2 linked regions of the Hyalangium ruber genome follow. Each later gene encodes a partner of the first gene's protein in a complex. Links are inferred from orthologs where the notes say so. Each region holds a gene or a part of one and is shown in the gene's direction. Other genes may lie near its edges.

Region 1 (9,293 bases):
GCATGTCGCCATCCCGTGTGAGGGGCCCGTCCCCACGCCCGCCTCGGTCACCGTGGAGATCTCCGATCCGGACAACCTGCCGGTGGGGCACCAGTCCTTTCTCAATACGTCGCCCAAGGCCTCCGCCATCGTCGAGTTCACCCCGACGAAGGCGGGCCGCCACCACATCCTCGCTGCGTTCGAGCCCGTTGGAGGCATCCACCAGCTCGAGCTGCAGGTGGTGGGGGACCGCTCCGCCAAGGCCACTCGCCTCGAGTACGGGAAGACGTGCAATGCGCTGGAGCGCACGTGCCTGGGCGCCTGGGTGTGCGACTCGAACGTCACGCGCGAGGGCGCGGTGCTCAAGAGCTTCCCGAATGGCCGGCTGGCGGTCGCGGGAGACGTGGTGTGGGTGGTGGAGCCCCTCCAGATCCAGCGCTACGTGGACACGGGCGTGGCCCTGGAGCTCACCGCGACCCTGGCGCACTTCCATGGCGCCGCCGAGTTCCTCCTCGCGTCGGAGGAGGAGTTGGTGGTGCTGCATTCCGCCGTGCTCCAGCGCATCTCCTTCAGCGGGGCAGGGCTGAGCTCCACGGGGCCAACTGGCTGGGAGAAGCGCGAGAGCCCATTCACCCAGGACGGTCCCCCGGGACTCCTGATCCGGTCTGGAGATCGGCTGGGCGTCGTCACCCGATTCACCCCAAGCCCGGGCACTCCCCCCGTGAATCAGGTGTGTCCCTACCGGCTGGAGGGAGGGCATTTCGTGCGCACGTCCGAGCCCTGCCAGCAGTTCAGCGGCACCATCGTGGGCTTCGAGCCCCAGGGGCTGTGGGTTGGAGATCCGAGGTTTGTCTTCATCGAAGGCGAGTTCGTCGGCCTGAAGTGGATGGAGTGGACCGCCACCGGGCTGGTGGAGCAGGCCTCACTGTCCCTGAACTCCGACCTCGAGCTCATCGACCTCCCGGTGCGCCAGCGCCTGTCGGTCGCGCCTGTCCTCAGCCACAAGTTCGCCCTGGGGAATGGGTCGCTCATCGCCGTGGCGACCTATGCGCCCGAGCGCCACACCATCCTGCTGGAGCATCTGGGCGGGGAGGTGCTCGAGCCCTTGGTGTCCACCTCCCTGCTGTGGGGCGTCCCCGTCACCGGGAGTCCCGCCACGGGCATCTCCGTGCGGCTCCGGCCGCCTCGGGACTGAGGGTTCCTGGGGAGCAGGGGAGGAGCCGAGCCTTCCTTTGACTTACCGGCCTGGGATGTGGGAAGGCTCCCCCCACACCTCCCGTTAGAACCTGAAGATGTCCGAGCCTGCTCTCACCACTCCCGACACCACGCCGCTTCCGGCTCCCGCGCCGGCCAAGCTCGTGGACGTCTCCAGCCTCACGCTGGAGGGCCTCACCCGCTTCCTCACCGAGCAGCTGGGTGAGCGCTCGTTCCGCGCTGGCCAGGTCTACCGCTGGATCCATCAGCGCGGCGTCACCTCGTTCGACGAGATGACCGACCTGTCCAAGGGCCTGCGCCAGAAGCTCAAGGAGCGCGCCGAGATCGTCCCGCTGATCAAGGACCTCGAGCAGCGCTCCATCGACGGCACCATCAAGTACCGCTTCAAGACGCGCGACGGGCGCTTCATCGAGTCCGTCTACATGCCCTCCGAGGACCGCAAGACGCTGTGCGTGTCCACCCAGGTGGGCTGCGCCATGGCCTGCTCCTTCTGCATGACGGGCACCCTGGGCCTCAAGCGCAACCTCACCCCCGGTGAGATCGTCGCGCAGGTCCACACGGTCAACCGCGAGGTCCGCAAGAACGAGCAGCTGGAGACCTGGCGCCCGCTCTCCAACCTGGTCTTCATGGGCATGGGCGAGCCCCTGCACAACTTCGAGAACCTCAAGACGGCGCTCAACATCCTCCAGTCCGAGGAGGGGCCCAACTTCTCCCACCGGCACATCACCGTCTCCACCGTGGGCCTGGTGCCGATGATCGAGCGCTTCGGGCAGGAGACCGACGTCAAGCTCGCCATCTCGCTCAACGCCAGCACCGATGAGCAGCGCAGCAAGACGATGCCCGTCAACCGCAAGTGGAACATCGCGGCCCTCCTGGAGGCCTGCCGCAAGTTCCCCCTGCGCCAGGGCCGGCGCATCACCTTCGAGTACGTGCTGCTGCGGGGCTTCAACGACAGCGACGAGGATGCCCACCGGCTCATCGAGCTGCTCCAGGGCATCCCCGCCAAGGTGAACCTGATTCCCTACAACGAGAACCCCGGCCTGGGCTTCCAGACCACCATGGAGGAGCGGGCGGAGACCTTCCGCGCCATCCTCGCCGAGGGTCACATCGCCGCCTTCATCCGACAGAACCGCGGGCGGGACATCGCCGGCGCCTGTGGGCAGCTTGCCAATCGGAGCGGGGAGGATGCCTCGCAGCCGACGCAAGCTACCGAGCTTCCTTGACAATCCCGAGGCAGGGACGCTAATAGCGCGCCCTCGTTCACAAATTTTTACCAGCTGTTTTCATCTGGAGCATCCGAAATGGCCGTTGTCCTCCGTCTCGCCCGCGCGGGCGCCAAGAAGAAGCCGTACTACCACGTGGTTGCCACCGACTCCCGGAACCCCCGGGATGGCAAGTTCATCGAGGCCGTGGGCGCCTACGATCCGAACCTGAACCCCCCCAAGGTGGAGTTCAACCAGGAGCGGCTCCAGTACTGGCTGAAGACGGGCGCGACGCCTTCCGAGACCGTGGGCGAGCTCATCAAGCGCGCCGCCAAGAACGCTCCTCCCGCGGCCTAAGCCCCCTGGGCTGACCGGACGTGGAGCAACTCCTTACGTATCTCGCGCGGGCCCTGGTCGATCAGCCGGACCAGGTCGGCATGCGTGTGTCCGAGGTGGACGGCGCCCGGCTCTATGAGCTGAAGGTCGCCCCCGAGGACGTCGGCAAGGTCATCGGCCGTGACGGGCGGACCGTGAACGCCCTCCGGACGCTGCTCAATGCCGCCGCGCACAAGCAGGGGCAGAAGGTCCGTCTCGAGATCCTCGACGATCGGCGCGCGGCGCCCGCCCCTGGCGCGGCTCCCGCGGCGCCTCCTGCCCCCGACGCCCAGTGACGCCCCGCCCTCTGCTGGAGCTCGGCTATGTGGCCCGGGCCCACGGCATCCGGGGCGAGGTCGCCGTTCGCCCCTTCGATCCCGGCTCCGAGACGTTGGACGCCGTGGAGCGCGTGCGCGTGCGCACCAAGTCCGGCGAGGAGCGGGACTTGAAGATCGAGTCCGTGCGGCCCACCCCCAAGGAGGACATCATCGCCTTCGAGGGGGTGAAGGGTCGCGAGGCCTCCGAGGCCCTGGTGGGCTCCACCGTCTTCGTCTACCGCGAGGATCTGGAGCCTCCGGCCGAGGGTGAGTACTTCCAGGGAGACCTGGTGGGCCTCTCCGCCGTGGATGAGGCGGGCCAGGAGCTGGGCAAGGTGGTGGAGGTGTGGGCCACCGGCGAGGTGCCCAACCTCGTCATCCGCGCCCCGGGCAAGCCCGAGCTGGTGGTGCCCTTCGCCGATGACTTCGTTCCCTCGGTGGACATGCCGGGCGGGAAGATCGTCATCCGCCCGCCCGAGTTCCTGGACGCGGGCGACAAGGAGGGCTGATGTACCCGGTGGAGATCCTCACGCTCTTCCCGGGCATGGTGTCCGGGTACGTGGGGCAGAGCATCCTCGGCAAGGCCCAGGAGCGGGGCAAGCTGGCCGTCACCGCCACGGACATCCGCGAGTACGCCGAGGGCAAGCACCGCGTCACCGACGACACCCCGTACGGGGGCGGCGCGGGCATGGTGATGAAGGTGGAGCCCCTGGTGGCGGCCATCGAGGCGGCGCGGGCCCGGCACCCGGGCGCCAAGGTGCTGCTGATGAGCCCCCGAGGCCCCGCCTTCACCCAGGCGCGGGCGCGGGAGCTGGTGGATCATGCCGCGGGCCTGATCCTCGTCTGCGGCCGCTACGAGGGCGTGGACGAGCGGGTGATGGCGCACCTGGACGGGGAGCTGTCCCTGGGGGACTTCATCCTCACGGGTGGGGAGATCGCCGCCCTCGCGGTGGTGGACGCGGTGGCGCGGCTGCTCCCTGGAGTGCTGGGCAACCAGGCGTCCCACGTCAGCGAGAGCTTCGAGGAGGGGCTGCTGGAGCACCCCCAGTACACCCGGCCGCCGGTGTTCCGGGGCGCCGAGGTGCCCGCGGTGCTCCAGTGCGGCGACCACGCGCGCATCGCCCGCTGGCGGCGCTGGAAGGCGCTGAAGCTCACCCAGGAGCGACGGCAGGACCTCTTCGCCCGCCTGGAACTCGGGCCGGCGGACCGGAAACTGCTCGCCCTGCGGGAGGAAGAGCTGTAGCGCTGGCGTTGGTCCGGAGAACAACGGATGATCTCCAGACTTGTCGGGTCCGCCGCTCTCTGCTAGTAGGCGCCCCTCTTACTGGTCATTCGCACCACAAGATTTCTTGAGGTTCCGTCATGCGTCGCAGCGCTATCGAGTACGTCGAGTCCAAGTTCCTCCGCAAGGAGGGGGTGGTCGACTTTCGGACCGGTGACTCCGTCCGGGTCCACTGGAAGGTGAAGGAGGGCGAGAAGGAGCGCGTGCAGGCCTTCGAGGGCGTCGTCATCCGCAAGAAGCGGGGCTACAACCGCTCGACCTTCACGGTTCGCAAGGTGTCCTTCGGCGTCGGCGTGGAGCGCATCTTCCCGCTGCACAGCCCCCGCTACGAGAGGATCGAGGTCCTCAGCCGCGGCGACGTGAACCGCAACCGCCTGTTCTACCTCCGCGACCTGAAGGGCAAGGCCTCTCGCGTGGACGTGCAGGAAGAGAACGAGAGCAAGAAGGCGACCAAGCCCGCCACCGGCGCTTAGTCACCGGGGGCCCCGCGGGGCTCTTCTCAGTGTTCGCTGTACCGAAAGAGGAGTGTCCGTGCTCGGACGCTCCTCTTTTCGTTGGCGCCAGGTAGGATGGGGGGCGCATGAACTTCGTTGAGGTCGCCGTCCAGAACGTCCGGGGTTTCTCGGCGCAGGGCCGCTTTCCGCTCAAGCCGGGCTACCTCGTCCTCAAGCCTCCCGCCTCCGAGACCAGTCCGTTCGCCGGGCTCGCCCTGGCCTTGCTGTACTCCGATGGCCGAGGCGGAGACACGGGCTTCGTGGCTTCGGGCCAGAAGGGTGGCAAGGCCGCCTTCACCTTCGTCGGCCAGGACAACCTCACCTACCGCCTGCTGCGCGATCTGGGAGGGCAGGGGACGCTGCACAAGCAGACCGTCCCCGGTCAACCGCCGGAGCTGGTGTCCGATGAGACGGCGGAGATCTCCCAGTATCTGCGCTCGCAGGCCGGGCTGCCCTCGCGCACCATGTTCGAGCAGGTGTACTGCTTGATGCCCAACCAGCTGCCCTCGCGGCGGCCCAGGCCTCGCACCTCGCGGCCCGATGTGAAGCGGCCCTCGCTGTCCTCCGGCTCCGGGCTGGCCAGCAATCAGGCCGTGCAGCCCGCCGAGGACATCCCCGCCGCCGAGGCCCGGGTGCGCGAGCTGGAGCAGGAGATCATCCGCTCGCGCGACGTGGACGAGCTGCAGTTCAAGCTGGACGGGCTCAACTCGACGCTCTTCGAGGTGGAGCGCAAGCTCAACAGCACCGAGGGGCTCAAGGTGGCCATCCGCGACGCGGAGAACGCCTGGAGCGCCGCGCCCACGCCCGAGTCGCTGGGCCTGCCGGCGGACATCCTCACCCGCGTGGAGCGCTACCCCAAGGCGCTGTCCCGGCGGGACGACGCGCTCAACCGGCTCAACGCCGAGCGCGAGCAGGAGGCGCAGGCGGTGCCCGTCGCGGTGCAGCCCCTCAAGCGCAACCCCTTGTTCTGGGTGGGGCTGGGCGCGGGCGCGCTGTTCCTGCTCGCGGGCATCATCCTGAGCGTGGTGCTGGAGAACGTCGCCTGGCGCTATCTGGTGCTGCTGGACATCCCCGCCTTCGGCTGGGCCGCCATGCTGGCCGTGCGCTACGTGGACGACTTGTCGCAGACGACGACCGTGCGCAGCAAGGAGGGCATGTTCGCCGCGCGCGAGAAGAAGATCCTCGAGGAGTTCGAAGCCGAGACCCTGCCGGTGCGCAAGGCCATCAAGGCGCTCGAGCTGGAGAGCCACGAGGAGCTCCCCGCCGTCTTCGAGCGCAAGGCGCTGCTGGAGCAGAAGGTCCACGAGCTGCGCGATCAGCTCACCGCCATGGAGTCCGCGCCGGACTTCCTCGCCGCGGGCGAGCAGCGCGAGTCGACCAAGCGGGAGATCGAGGAGCTCAACGCGCAGATCGGGAAGATCGGCACCTACGTGCGCGACGTGCGCGAGGTGGAGCGCGAGATGGCCCGCACCAAGGAATCCATCGCGCTGGCCAAGGCACCGCCGTCGCCCTCCGCGGGGCCGGTGGGTGGGCCCGCCGAGCCGCTGGAGGATCCCTCTCCGCTGTTGATGGCGCAGGCGGCCGACATCTTCTCGGTGGACATCTCCACCGTGGCGGGTCAGCTCCGCGAGCGCTGCAACCAATACCTCACCGCCCTCACGGATCGGCGCTACCAGGGCGTCGACTGGGACAGGGACGGCCGGGGTTATGTCATCGCCGCGGGGCGCCAGGTGCCCGTGGGGGAGATCATCCCCCGGGATCTCGACATGTACTACCTGGCGCTGCGGATGACGGTGGTGGAGAAGGCCAGCGCCAAGGTGAAGTACCCGTTCCTGCTGGAGCACCCCTTCGCGGGCATGGACGAGGTGAAGCTGCCGCTCGTGGGGCGCATGCTCAAGCACCTGGGAACGTTGACTCAGGTGCTCCACGTCACCGCGCACCCCGGCTTCGCCCAGCTGGCGGATGGGACTGTGAACATTTGACTCCCCAGGTGGATGACCAGTGCCATGCAGGTGCGGTAGCGATGGCATTGAGACCATCTCTTCTTGGGTGAGCGTTGACCTCGATGGCACAGGTCCCCGTAGGAACCATGGCCCTCCTGGAGGGCATGAGTGATGCCTTCTTCGCGATCGACCGGGACTGGCGTTTCACGTACGTGAACGCCGCCGCCGAGCGCATGCTGCGCAAGCCCCGCGAGCAGTTGCTCGGGTGCAAGCTCTGGGATGAGTACCCGGAGGCGCTCGGCACTTCCTTCGAGCTCCACTACCGACGCGCCATGGCCGAGAACGTCTCCTCGCGCTTCGAGGAGTTCTTCGCCCCGCTCGCCGCCTGGTTCGAGGTGCAGGTCCACCCCTCGCAGACCGGCATCTCCGTCTTCTTCGACGACATCACCACCCGCAAGAGCGTGGAGGAGGCGCTACGGCAGGAGACGGCCCTCGTCGAGGCGCTGAACCGTACGGGCCAGACGCTGGCCGCGGAGCTGGACCTGGAGCGGCTGGTGCAGCTGCTCACCGATGAGGCCACGCGGCTGACCGGCGCCCGCTTCGGCGCGTTCTTCTACAACGTGCTCAACGACGAGGGGCAGTCGTACATGCTCTACACCCTGTCCGGTGTCCCTCGGGAGTCGTTCGAAGGCTTCCCCATGCCGCGCAAGACGGACATCTTCCGGCCGACCTTCGATGGAGAGCGCCCGGTGCGGCTGGCGGACGTGACGAAGGATCCGCGCTATGGCCAGAACCGGCCCTACCACGGCATGCCCAAGGGGCACCTGCCGGTGCGCAGCTACCTCGCGGGGCCGGTGAAGGCCCGCTCCGGCGAGGTGCTGGGAGGGCTCTTCTTCGGCCACCCGGAGACCGACGTCTTCACCGAGCGGCACGAGCGCATCCTCCTGGGCATCGCCTCGCAGGCCGCCATCGCCATCGAGAACGCGCGGCTCTACCAGAAGCAGCTCGATGCCGTGCGCCAGCGCGACGAGTTCCTCACGGTCGCCTCGCACGAGCTGAAGACGCCCCTCACGTCGCTCCAGCTGCAGCTGCAGCTCATCGCCCGAGGACTCCACGCCGAGCCCCCGGTCTCGGGGTCGCGGCAGGAGGAGCGGCTGGAGCGGGCCCAGCGGCAGATCCAGCGCCTGGCCAACCTCGTGGACAGCTTGCTGGATGTTTCCCAGGTCGCCGAGCGCCGGCTGGAGCTGAGCCGCGAGCCGGTGGACCTGGCCAGGCTGGTGCAGGACACCGTGGACATGCAGCGCGAGTCCTTCGTGCAGGCCGGCTGCGATGTGCTCCTGAAGGCGGAGCAGCCCGTGTGGGGGGAGTGGGACGGCTCCCGGCTGGAGCAGGTGCTCACCCACCTGCTCGACAACGCCGCGAAGTACGGCTCCGGTCAGCCCGTGGAGGTGGCCGTGAACGCCGAGGGCGAGCAGGCCGTGGTGACCGTCTCGGACCGGGGCATCGGCATCGCCTCGGAGGACCTCGAGCGCATCTTCAGCAAGTTCGAGCGCGCCGTCCCGGTGCGGAACTATGGAGGGCTCGGCCTGGGGCTCTACCTCACCCGGGAGATCGTCCGCGCCCATGGCGGCACCGTCTCCGTGCGCTCGCGCCGGGGCGAAGGCGCTACTTTCGAGGTGCGGCTGCCGCGCATCATGTAGGTCCAAGGGTGTGAAAGACGCACAGAAACCCGGGCATCTCGATTTCCGATAATCCTGAAGCAGAATTCCGGATTTCGAAATTCGAGCGCTCCCCGTTTCTCCAGCGCTCCCCCAGGAGACCAGGCCATGACCGTCAATAATTCCGCTGCCGCCGCAGCCGCCGCCCGTGCCGCCGCCGAAGCCGCACGACGGGCCGCCGAGGCTGCCCGGAAGGCGGCGGAAGCAGCCGCCAAGAAGGCTGCGGAGGCGGCCCGGAAGAAGGCGGAGGCGGCCAAGGCGAAGGCGGAGGCGGCCAAGAAGGCCCAGGCCGAGGCCAAGAAGGAGGCCGCCGCGGCCAAGAAGGAGCTCGCCGCCGAGAAGGCGAAGCTGGCCGAGCAGGAGAAGGCCCTCAAGCCCAAGGAGGAGCCCAAGGCCAAGGAAGAGCCCAAGGCCAAGGAGGACCCCAAGAAGCTCGAGGAGGACAAGAAGGCCCTGAAGGAGGCCGAGGCCCAGAAGGCCAAGGTCGCCGAGGCCGAGAAGAAGCTGGAGGCCGCGGAGAAGAAGCTGCAGGCCGCCGAGGAGCAGACGGCGGTGGCCTCCAAGGAGGCCGAGACGCGGATGAAGGAGGCCAACGAGGCCGCCAAGTCCGAGGGCCTGAAGCCCGCCTACTCCGACCAGGAGATCAAGGCCAACGAGCTCACCGCCGATCAGGTGAAGGCCGCCTTCGACGGGGCCGCCGGCCGCCGCAAGGAGGACATGGCCAAGGCGCTGGGCGTGGATGGGACCCAGGACACGAAGGCCATCTCC
Region 2 (9,177 bases), on another replicon or contig:
CAGTACTCGTTCATCGTGGACAAGAAGGCCACCAAGGTGGACGTGGCGCGCGCGGTGGCGAGCCTGTTCAAGGTCACCGTCGAGGGCGTTCGCACCAACATCGTCCGCGGCAAGATCAAGCGCGTGGGCCGGAGCATCGGCAAGCGCCCCAACTACAAGAAGGCCATCGTCACCCTCAAAGAGGGCGACAAGATTGAGCTCTTCGAGGGAGAGGCGGTCTAGGCGCATCGCGCTGGCCGTCTGATCTGAGGAAACCACCATGGGCATCAAGAAGTACAAGCCGACATCCGCCGCCCGCCGCCTGATGACGGTGTCCGACTTCGCGGACATCACCAAGGACACGCCGGAGAAGAGCCTCACCGCGCCGCTCAAGCGCTCGGGAGGCCGCAACGTCCACGGTCACATCACCCGTCGTCACCAGGGTGGTGGTCACAAGCGTCGCTACCGCATCATCGACTTCAAGCGCCGTGACAAGGACGGCGTGCCGGCCAAGGTCGCCTCCGTCGAGTACGACCCGAACCGCACCGCCAACATCGCCCTGCTGCACTACGCGGACGGCGAGAAGCGCTACATCCTGGCCCCCGTGGGCCTGACGGTGGGCGACACCCTGTTCGCTGGCCCCACCGCCGACATCCGGCCGGGCAACAGCCTGCCGCTGCAGAACATCCCGGTGGGTACGATCATCCACAACGTGGAGCTGAAGCCGGGTCGCGGCGCTCAGATCATCCGCTCGGCCGGCACCTCCGGTCAGCTGATGGCCAAGGAAGACCGCTACGCCCAGGTGCGCCTGCCCTCGGGCGCGGTGCGCAAGGTGCTCATCGAGTGCCGCGCCACCGTGGGCCAGATTGGCAACATCGAGCACGAGATCATCCGCGTCGGCAAGGCGGGTAAGAGCCGCTGGCTGGGCATCCGGCCCACCGTCCGCGGTCTGGCCATGAACCCTGTCGACCACCCGCACGGTGGTGGTGAGGGTAAGTCCGGTCAGGGTAACCCGCACCCGGTGTCGCCTTGGGGCAAGAAGACCAAGGGTCTCACCACCCGCACCAACAAGCGGACCGACAAGTTCATCGTCAGCGCGCGCCGGCAGGGACCGCGCAGCCAGTAAGCGCTGTAGACCGAGGATTCATACATGGCTCGTTCGATTAAGAAGGGACCGTTCGTCGACGATCACCTCCTCAAGAAGGTGGAGGACATGATCAAGACGAACCAGAAGAAGGTCGTGAAGACGTGGTCGCGGCGCTCCACCATCCTGCCGGAGTTCGTCGGTCACACCTTCGCGGTGCACAACGGGAAGAAGTTCGTCCCGGTGTTCGTGACGGAGAACATGGTCGGTCACAAGCTCGGCGAGTTCGCGCCGACGCGGACCTTCGGTGGGCACTCGGCGGAGAAGAAGGTCGCCAAGGCGCCCGGTAAGTAATCCGGACCGCACAGGAGATGACGATGGAGTCCACTGCACATCTGCGCTACATCCGCATGTCCCCTCGGAAGATCTCGACGGTGGCTGCGCTGGTTCGAGGCAAGCCTGTCGAGGCTGCCCTGAACATCCTCAAGTTCACTCCCCGCGCGGCGTCTGCTCCGGTGGCCAAGCTCATCAAGAGCGCGGTGGCCAACGCGACCGACAAGTCCAAGGGCCAGGTCGACGTGGACACGCTCTACGTGAAGACCATCTCCGTGGACCAGGCCCCCACCCAGCGCCGGTACATGCCGCGCGCCATGGGTCGGGCCACCCGCATCAACAAGAAGAGCAGCCACGTTCACGTGGTGCTGGCCGAGGCCAAGAAGTAAGCCCGCCGGGCTCACTCACCTTTAAGGAGAAGCACGTTGGGACAGAAAGTTCATCCGATCGGGTTCCGCCTCGGGGTCATCAAGACCTGGGACTCCAAGTGGTTCGAGCACAAGAACTACGCTCAGTGGCTGCATGAGGACATCCGCATCCGCGAGTTCGTGAAGAAGTCGCTCAACCACGCGGGCGTCTCCAAGGTGGAGATCGAGCGGGCGGCCAACAAGGTGAAGGTCAACGTGCACACCGCGCGGCCGGGCATCGTCATCGGCAAGCGTGGCGCGGGCATCGAGACGGTGAAGAAGGACCTGCAGCAGTTCACCAAGAACGAGGTCTTCCTCAACATCGTCGAGGTCCGCAAGGCCGAGACCGACGCGCAGCTGGTGGCCGAGAACATCGCCACCCAGCTCGAGCGCCGCATCGCCTTCCGCCGCGCCATGAAGAAGGCGCTGCAGACGGCCATGAAGTTCGGCGCCAAGGGCATCCGCGTGGCCTGCTCGGGCCGCCTGGGTGGCGCGGAGATGGCGCGCTACGAGTGGTACCGCGAGGGCCGCGTGCCCCTGCACACCCTGCGCGCCGACATCGACTACGGCTTCGCCGAGGCGAAGACGACCTACGGCAAGATCGGCTGCAAGGTCTGGATCTGCCGCGGTGAGGTTCTGCCGGGCAAGGGCGGCCAGGCCCCCATGCCCTCCAACCGCTAGCTTTGAACTCCCCGGGGCGCCTATGGGCGCCCCACCGGGGACTTAAGGACACCTACGATGCTTCAGCCTGCTCGTACCAAGTACCGCAAGATGCACAAGGGCCGTATGCACGGCCAGGCCCACCGTGGCAGCGACCTCACCTACGGTGAGTACGGCCTGATGAGCCTGCAGCCGGGGTGGATCACCTCCCGCCAGATCGAGGCGGCCCGTATCGCGATGACCCGTCACGTGAAGCGCGGCGGCAAGATCTGGATTCGGATCTTCCCGGACAAGCCCATCACGAAGAAGCCCGCTGAGACCCGTATGGGTACCGGTAAGGGAGGCGTGGAGTACTACGTGGCCGTGGTGAAGCCGGGCCGCATCCTCTACGAGATGGAGGGCATGACGCCCGAGGTGGCCACCAGCGCGCTGAAGCTCGCGCAGGCCAAGCTGCCTGTCCTCACCAAGATCGTTACCCGCGGCGAGCTGTCAATCTAGCCGCTCGCGTGAGGAGACCAAGATGGCGACTGCAAAGGAATTGAAGGATTTGTCGGCGGAGGACCTGAAGCGGCGCGCGGACGAGCTGCGCGGCACGCTGTTCCAGGACCAGCTGAACCTGCGGACCGGCAATCTGAAGAGCGCGGCCGAGCGCAGCCAGCACCGCCGTGATCTGGCCCGCATCCTCACCGTCCTGACCCAGAAGACCCAGGCGGAGAAGAAGGCCAAGTAAGGCTTGATGGCGCCTCCCGGCAGGGGAGGGCGCCGTCACCGGGTTGCCCCGGAGACACTGACTGACAGGCGAGATTCACGATGGCTGAACCGACCGAGACCACCTCCGCTCCCCCGGCGACTTCCACCCGCGGCCGTCCCAAGACGCGCGTGGGGATCGTCACCTCGAACAAGATGCAGAAGACGGTGATCGTCACCGTCCAGCGCCGTGCCGCTCACAGCAAGTACGGCAAGATTCTGAGCATGCGCGAGAAGTACAAGGCGCACGTCGAGGATCACGACTACCCGAAGAAGATCACCATCAACGAGGGTGACCGCGTGCGCATCGCCGAGACGCGGCCGACCTCGAAGGACAAGCGGTGGCGGGTGGTCGAGGTGATTGAGAAGAGCAAGAACGTCTGAGCCACGTTGCCCGCGGACAGCGCGGGCGGCTCGAGCCGCGCGGCTCCGCCCTCACCGGGCGGGGGCTGCCGTAGGACCTTAGAGGAGACTTCCAGATGATTCAGATGACGAGCGTGCTCGACGTGGCTGATAACTCGGGCGCCAAGAAGGTGTTCTGCATCAAGGTGCTCGGCGGCTCGAAGCGCAAGTACGCGTCGATCGGCGACGTGATCGTCGTGTCGATCCGCGAGGCGCTGCCCAACTCGAAGGTGAAGAAGGGTGACGTGGCCAAGGCCGTCATCGTTCGCACCAAGACCGAGGTGGGTCGGGCTGACGGCAGCTACATCAAGTTCGATGGCAACTCCGCCGTCCTCATCAACAAGGACATGGAGCCCATCGGCACGCGCATCTTCGGGCCGGTGGCCCGTGAGCTCCGCGCTCGCAAGTTCATGAAGATCATCTCGCTCGCGCCCGAGGTCCTGTAGTCCAGGACACCAGGCCGGCCGGCGAGCCAGCCAGAGAGGAAGCCCATGCAGAAGCTGAAGGTTGGAGACACCGTGCAGGTCATCGCCGGCGCCGAGCGCTCGGAGAAGACCCCGGCCAGCAAGCGCGGCAAGGTGCTGCGCATCGACCAGGAGAAGGGTCGCGTCACCGTCGAGGGCCTGCGGATGGTCAAGCGCCACATGCGCAAGACCACCCAGAACCCCGAGGGCGGCATCATCGAGAAGGCGGGCACCATCAACCTGTCCGACGTGCAGGTGGTGTGCGCCAAGTGCGACAAGCCGACCCGCGTGGGTATCCGGGTCGAGGGCGAGGACAAGAAGCGGTTCTGCAAGAACTGCGACGCCCTGATTGACTAGGCTGTCGGGTTGGGGCATGTATGCGCGCCCTTTGGCCACCCAGGGCCAGGGGCGAGCAGGCATGCATACACGGGGGCCCGAAGTAACGGGGCCCTCTCGGTGTTTTTGAGATTCCAGATTTACTGATCGGGGCCGCTGGGTCCACGACGGCGCTCCGAAGCAGAGGACCAAACCATGGCTGAAGAGAAGAAGGCAGAGCAGAAGGAAAAGAAGGAAAAGAAGGGCCGCAAGAAGGAAGACGTCAAGAAGGCGGGCTTCGCGGCCAACATCGAGGAGGGCCTCAAGGCGCAGCCGGCGCGCCTGAAGCTGCGCTTCCGCAAGGAGGGCGTGCCTGCTCTGATGAAGGAGCTCAGCCTGAAGAACCCCCTTCAGGTGCCGAAGCTCGAGAAGATCGTCGTCAACATGGGTCTGGGCGAGGCGCTCGCCAACAACAAGATCCTGGAGTCGGCGGTTGACCAGCTGGGTGCCATCACCGGCCAGAAGCCCGTGGTGACGCGCGCTCGCAAGTCGATCGCGAACTTCAAGCTGCGCCAGGGCCAGGCCATCGGCTGCGCCGTCACGCTGCGCGGCGACCGCATGTACGAGTTCCTGGACCGCCTCATCTCCGTCGCGCTGCCGCGCGTGCGTGACTTCAAGGGCGTGTCCCCCAAGGCTTTCGACGGGAAGGGTAACTACACGCTCGGTGTCCGCGAGCAGATCATCTTCCCGGAAATCAACTACGACCAGATTGAGAAGGTGAAGGGGCTCAACATCAGCTTCGTCACCACCGCGCAGAATGACGAGCAGGGGCTGGCGCTGATGCGTCACTTCGGCATGCCGTTCCGCCAGTAACCTCCAAGGACCACTAGCTCCATGGCCAAGCTCTCCAAGATCGCCCAGGCGAAGCGCAAGCCGAAGTTCTCAGTGCGCAAGTACAACCGCTGCCCGCTCTGCGGCCGCCCCCGCGCGTTCCTGCGGAAGTTCCAGATGTGCCGCATCTGTCTGCGCCTGCGTGCGCTGCGCGGCGAGATCACCGGCGTCACCAAGTCGTCCTGGTAGCCGGAACAGGGGGCTCGGGGCTTATGCGGCCCGGAGCCTCCTGGTGCCTTCGAGGCGCCGAAGCTTCAAGAGCAGTGCGAACGCGGCGAACCCCCGGGATGGGCCCGGCAGGCGCGGCGGTCGAGAGAGCGGGGTGCCTCCAAGGTCCCCGCACGGAAGGTTTTCATCCATGCCGGTCAATGATCCTGTCGGCGACATGCTGACCCGCCTGCGCAACGCCTCGCGTGCGCGGCACGACAAGGTTGTCATTCCCCACTCGAAGCTCAAGGTCGAGATCATCCGCGTCCTGAAGGACGAGGGTTACATCGGGGAGTACACCATTCACGAGCGCCAGCCGCAGAGCGAGATCACCGTCCAGCTGAAGTACGGGCCGGATCGCACCTCGGCCATCACCGGCATCCGCCGCGTGTCCAAGCCGGGCCTGCGCCGCTACGTGCCGATGCGCGACATCCCCCGCGTGCTGGGTGGCATGGGTATCTCCGTGCTCTCCACGTCCAAGGGCATCATGTCGGACACCGAGGCTCGCAAGCAGAACATCGGCGGCGAGCTGCTCTGCACCGTCTACTAGCCATTGACCTGGCGCCGCGACCCCGAGCAGGGGACGCGTGCCGGGCAGACCGTACGAGGCCATCATGAGTCGCATTGGAAAACTGCCGATCAAGCTGGGCGACAAGTCGAAGGCGACCATCGCCGGCGGCAAGGTCAACTTCGAAGGCCCCAAGGGCAAGCTGTCCGTCAACCTCCCCGCCAAGGTGAAGGTGGAGGTCAAGGACGGCAACGTCATCGTCACCCGTGAGGATGACTCGCGCGAGGCGCGCAGCCTCCACGGCCTGGCGCGCACCATCCTGGCGAATGCCGCCAAGGGCGTGAGCACGGGCTTCGAGCGTCGCTTGGACATCCGCGGCGTCGGTTTCCGCGCCGAGGTCAAGGGCAAGGCGATCCAGTTCGCGCTGGGTTACTCGCACCCGGTGGTGTTCAACCTGCCCGAGGGCGTGACGGCCGAGGTGGACAAGGCCGCGCGCACCGAGGAGAGCCTGCCCACGGTGGGGCTCACCCTGCGCTCCGCGGACAAGGAGGCCCTCGGGGCCGCCGCGGTGAAGATCCGCGCGCTGCGCCCGCCCGAGCCGTACAAGGGCAAGGGCATCAAGTACGCGGAGGAGAAGGTTCGTCGTAAGGAGGGCAAGACCGGTACGACTTAGTCGTCCGGAGGCCCTGAACGTTCAACCCCGCGGGTTCCGATGGGAGCCCGCGCTCATCCGGCGGTGGAAGGCCGCATCACCGCCGGACGGAAAAGGAAGCAGCCATGGCAATGGTCGAAGCGCGCATCAAGAGGAAGAACCGCATCCGCAAGAAGCTCTCGGGTACCACCGAGCGCCCGCGGCTCACGGTCTACAAGAGCCTCAAGCACATCTACGCCCAGGTGGTGGATGACTCCACCGGCCGGACAATGGCGTATGCCTCCTCCCTGTCCAAGGAGCTCAAGGGCCAGGACGAGGGTGACAAGAAGGCCGACGCCAAGCGCGTGGGCAAGCTCATCGCCGAGAAGTGCAAGGCGGCCAATGTCGAGGCGGTGGTGTTCGACCGCAACGGCTTCCCGTACCAGGGGCGCATCGCCGCTGTGGCTGACGCCGCGCGCGAGGCCGGGCTGAAGTTCTAGATTTTCGAAAGGAAGCTTTCCAAGTGGCAACTCCGATCAATCCGAACGACCTGGACCTCACCGACCGCGTGGTGAACATCAACCGCGTGGCCAAGGTGGTGAAGGGTGGCCGCCGGTTCTCGTTCGCCGCCTTGGTGGTGGTGGGCGACGGCAACGGCCACGTGGGCGTGGGCCTGGGCAAGGCCAACGAGGTCCCCGAGGCCATCCGCAAGGGTGGCGAGAACGCCAAGAAGAACCTCTTCCGCGTGCCGCTGATGGGGCACACGATTCCGCACGAGGTGCTGGGGCACTTCGGCGCCGGGTGGGTGCTGCTCAAGCCCGCCAGCCAGGGTACGGGCGTCATCGCCGGTGGCGCGGTGCGCGCGGTCCTCGAGGCGGCGGGCATCCGCAACATCCTGACCAAGAGCCAGGGCTCGAGGAACCCGCACAACGTGCTGAAGGCCACGGTCGCGGGCCTGAAGCGGCTGCGCTCGGCCGAGCAGATCTCCCGGCTGCGTGGCAAGGACGTCGAGTCGGCGAAGCTGGCCGGAGAGGCGAGGGGCTAGTCATGGCGCTCAAGGTCAAGCTGGTGAAGAGCTCTGCGGGCTCTTCCAAGGAAATGCTGGACACCATTCGCGGTCTCGGCCTGAAGAAGTTCGGGGACGAGCGGCTCGTGAAGGACACCCCGTCCAACCGGGGCCTGGTGTTCAAGGTGAAGCATCTGGTCTCCAGCGAGGTGGTGCAGCAGGAGGCCCCCGCGCCCAAGCGTCGCAAGCCGCGCAAGATCGTCGCCCGGGACCGGGCGCGCGCCAAGGCAGCGCAGGGCTAGACCCGTTCCGCGGGGTCCCGAAGGGGGCCTTTCGCGCGTGAGGATTCCAAGATGTCGACGACTCTCAACAACCTGAAGCGGCCCCACAACTCGTGGCACCGCAAGAAGCGCGTCGGTCGTGGCCAGGGCAGCGGCCTGGGCAAGACGGCCGGCCGCGGTGGCAAGGGCCAGAAGGCTCGTTCCGGCAACATGCGGTTCGAGGGCTTCGAGGGCGGTCAGAGCCCGCTGCAGCGCCGGCTGCCGAAGTTCGGCTTCATCTCCCCCAACCGCACCATCTACGCGGTGGTGAATCTGGCGGACCTGGAGAACCACTTCGACGCGGGCGCCACGGTGGACGCGGCCTCGCTCAAGAGCGCCGGGCTGGCCAAGGGCCGCTATGACGGCGTGAAGGTGCTGGGCCAGGGCTCGCTGACCAAGAAGCTCACGGTCCGCGTGCATAAGCTGTCTGGCAAGGCCCGCGAGGCCATCCAGCAGGCGGGCGGCGCGGTGGAGGAGCTTCCGCTGGTGGCGCACAAGCCGGAGGCGGCCGCCAAGGCGCACTCAGGCAAGGGCGTCAAGGCTCCCAAGCAAGCCTAGCATGCGAGGCGCGCGTCACTTGCAAGTGGTGCGCGCCTTTTCGCTTGTGTAGGCTCACGCGCCCCTCTCCGTCCTGGACCGAGGGGCGCTGTCGTTCTGTCCGTTCTTTTTTGAAGGGGATGGCTCCCACGTGGCTCTGAATGCCTTCGCCAACGTCTTCCGTATCGCGGAGCTGCGCAGCCGGCTCGCGTACACGCTGGTGCTGCTGGCGGTCTACCGCATCGGCATCTTCATCAACACGCCCGGCGTCGATCGCGCGGCGATGAACGCGTTCATGGACGCCCAGAAGCAATCGGGCGGCCTCGTGTCGCTGTTCAACCTCTTCTCCGGCGGCGCCCTGGAGCAGATGTCCATCTTCGGTCTGGGCATCATGCCGTACGTCTCCGCCTCCATCATCATGCAGCTGTTGGCGGTGGTGGTGCCCAGCCTCGAGCGCCTCCAGAAGGAGGGCGCCGGCGGGCGGCAGAAGATCAACCAGTACACCCGCTACGGCACGATCGTCCTGTCCATCATCCAGGGCATCGGCATCTCCCGCTGGCTGGCCTCGCTGGGCCGCACCGACGGGGGCCAGAGCGGCTTCAACCAGATCGTCGTTCCGGATGACAGCGCCTGGTTCACCTTCATGACGGTGATCAGCCTCACGGCGGGCACCGCCTTCATCATGT

The links.
Region 2: the proteins of rimM (region 1) and rpsS are in contact, whole or in part, in a crystal structure (PDB 3A1P), measured with the Thermus thermophilus proteins. The link is inferred for Hyalangium ruber from one-to-one orthologs. Residues at the interface, in WP_008632437.1 of Thermus thermophilus: Val4, Glu5, Ile6, Gly7, Arg8, Arg22, Gly23, Glu24, Val26, Leu84, Glu85, Glu86, Gly87, Arg88, Tyr89, Tyr90, Tyr91, Phe92, Leu94, Asp111, Ile112, Leu113, Asp114, Ala115, Gly116, Ala117, Gln118, Asp119, Val120, Ile122; in WP_011173711.1 of Thermus thermophilus: Lys28, Arg29, Leu30, Lys32, Thr48, Gln56, His57, Val58, Pro59, Val60, Tyr61, Thr63, Met66, Glu73, Phe74, Pro76, Thr77, Arg78, Arg81, His83, Gly84, Lys85, Glu86, Ala87, Lys88, Ala89, Thr90, Lys91, Lys92, Lys93.

What each region holds. Positions count from the first base shown.
Region 1 is NZ_JAXIVS010000015.1:166,268-175,560, reverse strand. The notes cover bases 1,942-4,830. They hold rimM (ribosome maturation factor RimM), read left to right. Parts: upstream 1,942-3,063; coding sequence 3,064-3,597; downstream 3,598-4,830. Other genes in these bases: rplS (50S ribosomal protein L19), read left to right, coding at 4,451-4,830; trmD (tRNA (guanosine(37)-N1)-methyltransferase TrmD), read left to right, coding at 3,597-4,331; SYV04_RS34720 (KH domain-containing protein), read left to right, coding at 2,774-3,067; rpsP (30S ribosomal protein S16), read left to right, coding at 2,496-2,753; rlmN (dual-specificity RNA methyltransferase RlmN), read left to right, coding at 1,942-2,417. Outside these bases: SYV04_RS34735 (hypothetical protein), read left to right, coding at 1-1,174; more of rlmN, read left to right, coding at 1,272-1,941; more of rplS, read left to right, coding at 4,831-4,843; SYV04_RS34700 (ATP-binding protein), read left to right, coding at 4,951-6,846; SYV04_RS34695 (sensor histidine kinase), read left to right, coding at 6,954-8,507; SYV04_RS34690 (hypothetical protein), read left to right, coding at 8,634-9,293. UniProt on the Escherichia coli protein: One of at least 4 proteins (Era, RbfA, RimM and RsgA/YjeQ) that assist in the late assembly stage of the 30S ribosomal subunit.
Region 2 is NZ_JAXIVS010000012.1:50,479-59,655, reverse strand. The notes cover bases 1-2,773. They hold rpsS (30S ribosomal protein S19), read left to right. Parts: upstream 1-1,129; coding sequence 1,130-1,417; downstream 1,418-2,773. Other genes in these bases: rplP (50S ribosomal protein L16), read left to right, coding at 2,542-2,773; rpsC (30S ribosomal protein S3), read left to right, coding at 1,822-2,484; rplV (50S ribosomal protein L22), read left to right, coding at 1,441-1,785; rplB (50S ribosomal protein L2), read left to right, coding at 260-1,105; SYV04_RS30065 (50S ribosomal protein L23), read left to right, coding at 1-222. Outside these bases: more of rplP, read left to right, coding at 2,774-2,961; rpmC (50S ribosomal protein L29), read left to right, coding at 2,984-3,193; rpsQ (30S ribosomal protein S17), read left to right, coding at 3,274-3,594; rplN (50S ribosomal protein L14), read left to right, coding at 3,690-4,058; rplX (50S ribosomal protein L24), read left to right, coding at 4,104-4,433; rplE (50S ribosomal protein L5), read left to right, coding at 4,608-5,264; SYV04_RS30010 (type Z 30S ribosomal protein S14), read left to right, coding at 5,286-5,471; rpsH (30S ribosomal protein S8), read left to right, coding at 5,641-6,039; rplF (50S ribosomal protein L6), read left to right, coding at 6,104-6,670; rplR (50S ribosomal protein L18), read left to right, coding at 6,775-7,128; rpsE (30S ribosomal protein S5), read left to right, coding at 7,152-7,673; rpmD (50S ribosomal protein L30), read left to right, coding at 7,676-7,936; rplO (50S ribosomal protein L15), read left to right, coding at 7,988-8,512; preprotein translocase subunit SecY, read left to right, coding at 8,643-9,177. UniProt on the Escherichia coli protein: In the E.coli 70S ribosome in the initiation state it has been modeled to contact the 23S rRNA of the 50S subunit forming part of bridge B1a; this bridge is broken in the model with bound EF-G.